2 linked regions of the Tardiphaga sp. 709 genome follow. Each later gene encodes a partner of the first gene's protein in a complex. Links are inferred from orthologs where the notes say so. Each region holds a gene or a part of one and is shown on either strand. Other genes may lie near its edges. The genes, in order: ccmB and ccmE.

The links.
Region 2: the proteins of ccmB (region 1) and ccmE are in contact, whole or in part, in a solved structure (PDB 8CE8), measured with the Escherichia coli proteins. The link is inferred for Tardiphaga sp. 709 from one-to-one orthologs.

Annotation. Positions count from the first base shown.
Region 1 is NZ_CP135529.1:3,506,907-3,510,170, forward strand. What follows is about bases 26-2,974. They hold ccmB (heme exporter protein CcmB), read right to left. Parts: upstream 1,863-2,974; coding sequence 1,188-1,862; downstream 26-1,187. Other genes in these bases: RSO67_RS17140 (DsbE family thiol:disulfide interchange protein), read right to left, coding at 26-137; ccmD (heme exporter protein CcmD), read right to left, coding at 134-313; RSO67_RS17150 (heme ABC transporter permease), read right to left, coding at 313-1,050; ccmA (heme ABC exporter ATP-binding protein CcmA), read right to left, coding at 1,859-2,461; acnA (aconitate hydratase AcnA), read left to right, coding at 2,692-2,974. In the rest of the region: more of RSO67_RS17140, read right to left, coding at 1-25; more of acnA, read left to right, coding at 2,975-3,264. UniProt on the Escherichia coli protein: Required for the export of heme to the periplasm for the biogenesis of c-type cytochromes.
Region 2 is NZ_CP135529.1:5,947,026-5,950,175, reverse strand. The notes cover bases 215-3,049. They hold ccmE (cytochrome c maturation protein CcmE), read right to left. Parts: upstream 1,959-3,049; coding sequence 1,470-1,958; downstream 215-1,469. Other genes in these bases: ccmI (c-type cytochrome biogenesis protein CcmI), read right to left, coding at 1,965-3,049; RSO67_RS28465 (heme lyase CcmF/NrfE family subunit), read right to left, coding at 215-1,473. Also shown: more of RSO67_RS28465, read right to left, coding at 1-214; more of ccmI, read right to left, coding at 3,050-3,083. UniProt on the Escherichia coli protein: Heme chaperone required for the biogenesis of c-type cytochromes. Transiently binds heme delivered by CcmC and transfers the heme to apo-cytochromes in a process facilitated by CcmF and CcmH.

The sequences.
Region 1 (3,264 bases):
GCGCGGCCGATCAATGCCGAGGGCAGTTTCGCGGGGTCGGCTCCGAGCCGAAACCAGAATAGCGCCGCGAGCGCGGCAAAGATCAGCAGAGGCAATGCCAGTACCCAGCGGCGCTTCGGAGTGGCCTGCGTGGTCATGTGAGATCCGTCGTACCACGACCCGAGCGCCGCGCCACGCCGGAGGATTCCAACTCATGCAGCCGCGCACGGACGCGGCGGTGATCGATGGCGATCCACACGATGAGGATCAGCACCACCGCTGCGACCAGCGCGTAGGACGTGACGATGAAAGATGCGTAGGGACCAAGCGCCATCACGGAAGTGCCACCGGCTTCGCGGCCTGCAACATCTGTAACGCGCGCAAACGACGCCGCAGGATCTCGTTACGCATGGCCGCGAGATGCAGTGTGATAAACAGCAGCGAGAACGCCACAGCCATCACCAACAGCGGGATCAAAAACGACTTGTCGAGCGACGAGCCGCCCATCTTTATCACCGAAGCCGGCTGATGCAGCGTATTCCACCAATCGACCGAGAACTTGATGATCGGAATATTGATGGCACCGACCAGCGTCAGCACCGCAGCGGCGCGCGCCGCGCGCGATGGATCTTCGACGGCGCGCCACAGCGCGATCAGGCCGAGATACATCAGAAACAGAATGAGCACCGAAGTCAGTCGGGCGTCCCATTCCCAATAGGTGCCCCACATCGGCCGGCCCCAGAGCGATCCCGTGACCAGCGCGAGAAAGGTGAAGGCGGCGCCGATCGGCGCCGCCGCCTTGGCGGCGACATCGGCGAGCGGATGCCGCCACACCAGCGTGCCCAGCGATGCCACACTCATGACGCCCCAGACGAACATCGATAGCCAGGCGTTCGGCACATGGATGAACATGATCTTGACGGTGGCACCCTGCTGGTAGTCATCCGGGGCCATGGCCGACTGATACAGGCCGATGGCGAGCAGAACGCCCGTCACTATCGCCAGCCACGGCAGGATGCGTGTGGCAAGCGACAGGAACCGGGTCGGATTGGCGAGTTCGGTCAGCGTCATGGCATTTCCAATAGTCGCGGCTCTGTCCGCGATCAATGCAACTTATTCTCGTTCAACACAGCTCGCGACGAGTTGACCCAAGTCAATCCACCCAGGTCAATCCAGTGTCTCAGCCTGTCGCGATTATTCCAACCGTCTCAATCCAGTCCATGCCGCAGGCTCGCCGCCGCCGCAAAAGGCCCGATCACGAGGCTCGCCAGCGATAGCGCGCAGAGAATGGAGAACGGGGTCGAGAATGTCAGCGCCCCCTGCTCAAGGATGGCGGCATTCGACGCCGCAACGCCGAAAATCAGCACCGGGATCGACAACGGCAACACCAGCACCGCCAGCAAGAGCCCACCGCGCTGCAGCGTCACCGCCAGTGCGGCACCGATCATGCCAGTGAAAGTCAGTGCTGGCGTACCCGCCAGTAGCGTCAGCGCCACTGCCAGCGTCGACGGACCGTCGAGATTGAGCAGCAGCCCCAGCACTGGCGTCGCGACGATCAGCGGCACGCCTGCGGCCAGCCAGTGGGCAAGGGCCTTGGCGGCGCAGGCGAGTTCCAGCGGCGTCCGGCTCATCAGGATGAGATCCAGAGAACCATCGTCGTGATCGGCAGTGAACAGCCGGTCGAGGGTCAGCAGGCTCGCGAGCAGCGCCCCGAGCCATAGAATCGCCGGCCCCAGCCGTGCCAGCAGCGCTAGATCCGGCCCCAGCGCGAAGGGCATCAGCACGATAACCGTCAGAAAGAAGAGCACACCGATCAGCGCCCCGCCGCCGACCCGGACGGCAATGCGGATGTCGCGTCGAATCAACGCGCCAAGGGCACTCACGCCTCGCCCCCGATGCGCAACTCCCGTGCAGGAATGCCGAGCGGGCCATGGGTCGCAGCGATAATCAGACCGCCAGTGGCGAGATGATCCGTCATCAGTCCCGCGAATACCCGCTGACTGACCAGATCGAGCGCCGCTGTCGGCTCGTCGAGCAGCCAGATCGGCCGGCGGACGGTCAGCAATCGCGCGATCGACAGCCGGCGGCGCTGGCCGGCCGACAGGAAGCCCGCGGGTAGCGCCGCGGCATGGGAGAGGCCCACTGCTGCAATGCACGTGGCTGGATCGGCCGGCGTGCCACCGAGGAAGTCGGCCCAGAAGGTCAGGTTTTCCGTCACCGTCAAAGCCGGCTTCATGGCGTCGCGGTGGCCCAGGTAATGGGCCTGTTCGGTAACAGTCATTTCGCCGTCGCCGCCCTCGAGAGTGATGGAGCCCTCGGCCGGCGCCAGCAGGCCTGCGATCAACCGCAACAACGAGGTTTTGCCTGCTCCGTTAGGGCCAATGACCGCCACGGTCGTGCCTGCCGTGGCATCGAAATCGAGCCCGGCGAAGACTTCGCGGCCACCCCGCAGGCATCTCAAATTGCGCCCCGAGAGCCGCATCCTAACCCTTCCATGACCATCTGATTTGGTTCAGAGGTCGCCGCGGCGTTGTTGCATCATTTCGCAGGGCTGCAAACGATTGTCGATATGGCAGCGGTTCTAGAAAGATTCTATAAGTCGGAACTTGATGCAGCACACAATCGGCGCCTGCGAGCAAACCGGCCTTCTCCGCCGACGGTGTCTCGGTACCATTTTCCGGGTATCGGTCAACTGAATTGGGACCCCTTCACATGACCTCGCTCGACAGTTTCAAGTGCCAAAAAACCCTCAAGGTGGGCGCTAAAACTTACGTGTACTATAGCCTCCCGCTCGCTGAGAAAAACGGTCTCGCGGGCATTTCGAAGCTGCCCTATTCGATGAAGGTCCTGCTCGAGAATCTGCTGCGCAACGAGGACGGCCGCAGCGTCAAGAAGGAAGACATCGTTGCTTTCTCGAAATGGCTGAAGAAGCGCAAGCTCGAGCACGAAATCTCGTTCCGCCCTGCGCGCGTGCTGATGCAGGACTTCACCGGCGTCCCCGCGGTGGTCGATCTTGCCGCGATGCGCAACGCGATGCAGGCGCTGAAGGGCGATCCCAAGAAGATCAACCCGCTGGTCCCGGTCGATCTGGTCATCGACCATTCGGTGATCGTGAACTTCTTCGGTGACAACAAGGCGTTCGGCAAAAACGTCGCCGAAGAGTACAAGCAGAACAAGGAGCGTTACGAGTTCCTGAAGTGGGGCCAGAGCGCGTTCTCGAATTTCTCCGTCGTGCCGCCCGGCACCGGCATCTGCCACCAGGTCAATCTCGAATATCTCGCCCAG
Region 2 (3,150 bases), 2.4 Mb from region 1 along the record:
GCGCGGCAATCCGCGCGCGCGACGGAATGCGGCGCCGAACGGCAGGCGAAACAGCATGGTGCGCTCGGCGATATCGACGATCGATCCGGCAATGACGAACACGCCGAGCCCGATCGCCAGCGGTGCCAGCGCCGCGCCGCCCGTGGTCCATGCCCAGATCAGTGCCACCGCCAGCAGCGCGGCAATGCCGGCCGCCATCAGCCTCTGCGTGACGCCTCTGAGATCGCCACGCTTCCACGCCAGCAGCGGCCCGAACGGCATCGCCAGCAGCAGCGGCACGAATAGCGGCCCGAAAGTGAGATTGAAGAACGGCGCGCCCACCGAGATTTTCTCGCCGGTCAGCATTTCCAGCGCCAGCGGATACAGTGTGCCGATGAACACGGTGGCGCAAGCCGTGGTGAGGAATAGGTTGTTCAGCACCAGCGCGCCCTCGCGCGAGATCGGCGCGAACAGTCCGCCCTGCTTCAGCGACGACGCGCGCCCCAGATACAGCATCAGGCTGCCGCCGATGAACAGGCACAGGATCAGCAGGATGAACACGCCGCGCGTCGGGTCCGTCGCAAAAGCATGGACGGAGGTGAGGACGCCAGAGCGCACCAGGAAGGTGCCGAGCAGCGACAGCGAGAAAGTCAGGATCGCGAGAAGTATGGTCCAGACCTTCAGCGCATTGCGCTTCTCCATCACCACGGCGGAATGCAGCAGCGCAGTGCCGGACAGCCATGGCATCAATGATGCATTCTCGACGGGATCCCAGAACCACCAGCCGCCCCAGCCAAGTTCGTAATAGGCCCAGTACGAACCCATCGCGATGCCCAGTGTCAGGAAGATCCATGCCACCAGCGTCCATGGCCGCACCCAACGCGCCCAGGCGGCATCGATACGCCCTTCGATCAGCGCGGCGACGGCGAAGGAGAAGGCGATGGAGAAGCCGACGTAGCCGAGATAGAGCATCGGCGGATGCACCGCGAGGCCGATATCCTGCAGCACCGGATTGAGATCGCGGCCCTCGAGCGGCGGCTGCGCCAGCCGCAGGAATGGATTCGAGGTCATCAGGATGAACATATAGAACGCCGCAGCGATCCAGCCCTGCACCGCCAGCACATGCGCGCGCAGCGACAGCGGCAGATTATTGCCGAAGGCGGCGACGAGCCCGCCGAACAGTGCGAGGATCGACACCCACAGCAGCATCGAGCCTTCGTGGTTTCCCCACACACCGGTGATCTTGTAGAGCAGCGGCTTTGCGGAATGCGAATTCTCGAACACGTTTGCGACGGAGAAATCCGACGTGACGTAGAGCGTCGTCAGCGCGAGAAACGACAGCCCCGCAAACAGCAACTGCGCCAGTGCCGTGGAGCGCGCGACATTCATCAATGCGGGATCGCGCAGGCGCGCACCGACGATCGGCACCGTCGACTGGATGAGCGCCAGCGCGAGCGCCAGCACCAGTGCGTAATGTCCGGCTTCGGCAATCACTGCGTCACCACGGGCTTGGCAGCGCCCTGCGACATTACCGGCTTGCCGTCAGCGCCTTCCTGCCACCGCCCCTGCTTTTTCAGCGCGTCAGCGACTTCCTTCGGCATGTAGTTCTCGTCGTGCTTCGCCAGCACGGTGTCGGCCTTGAACACGCCCGACGCATCCATCGCGCCTTCGGCGACAACGCCCTGCCCCTCGCGGAACAGATCCGGCAGGATGCCTTTATAATTCACCGGCAGCGTCGCGCCGCCATCGGACACCTTGAAGCTGACAGCCAGATTGTCGCCGCGCACCAGCGAGCCTTGCTCGACCATGCCGCCGAGACGGAAGCGCTTGCCAACCGGTATCTGCTTTTCGGCAACCATCTGCGGTGTCGAGAAGAACACGATGGAGTCGCGCAGCGCGTTGAGCACGAGTCCGGCCGCGATGGCGAGCACCACCAGCGCTCCACCAATCATCGTCAATCTTCGCTGCTTGCGCGTCATTGGAAGTCACCCATCCAGCCCGGAATCTTTCAGGCCATCGTTCAGCTTGCGCAGCCGCTCGGCATCCGTGCCGACCGCCTCCCGTGCATCCGCCAGCGCGCTCTTTGCCTTGTCGCGCTCACCGAGCACCATATAGGCCCGCACCAGCCGCAACCATCCCTCGACGTCGCTGCCGTCCTGCTTGAGCCGCGTGGCGAGCCGGTCGACCATGCCGTGGATCATCGCATTGCGGTCACCGGCATTCATGCCCTGTACCGACGCGATCGTGTCTTCCGACAGAGCCGGCAGGTTCGGGCCTGATTTCGGAGCGCTGCCGCCGACGCGCGCCAGGGCCGCCGTGACCACCGGACGCCATGGCGCATCCGCAGGTCCCTTTGCCAGCATGTCGCGCCAGATCACCGCAGCGTCGCTGCCACGCCCATCCTGCTCGGCCGCGAGGCCCAGGAAGTAGCGTGCCTTGACCTCACCGGCATCGAGCGCGACAGCGCGTTCGAATTCGGTCTTGGCATCCGCGGTGATGACACCATTGGCGGCCATCGCCATGGCCTCGCCGAGATCGGCGCGTCGCGCAGCCGTATCGCCGGCATAGGTGATCGCATTGCGGAACGCGCGCACCGCGTCGTCGGTACGGCCGATCTTCGCCAGCACCGGTGCCAGCACGGTCCAGCCGCGACCGTCGGTCGGGTTTTTCTCGAGATGCTGCTCGACCTGTGCGACGAGATTGTCCAGCGGCTGGGTGGGACTCGGCGACTGATTGCGCGCGGCGAGCGGAAAGTCCGGCATGGCAGGCGAACCGAGCGGCAGATAGAAGCCGACGGCCAGCAGCGGCAGGCCGATCAGCGCCACCAGCGCCACCGCGCGGCGAAACCCAGGACTGCTGCCCACGGACGCCGCGCCCTCCGCATCAACGGCCGCCAGCAGACGACGGCTGATCTCGACACGCGCCGCTTCCGCCTCGGTCGGCCCGATCAGGCCGGCGGTGGTATCGCGGGAGATTTCGACGAGCTGATCCCGGTAGACGGTGGCCTCGGTGCCCCCCGCATCGGAGCGGGTCCGGCCAAGCGGCCACAACACGGCGAAAGTCGCCGCGGCGGTCATCAAGGCGAACACAAACCATAAGGCCATCAATGGGTTCCGGCGTAGTCTTGAGTCGATCTAAACAACATCTTTGCCGGGTTACACCATGACCACC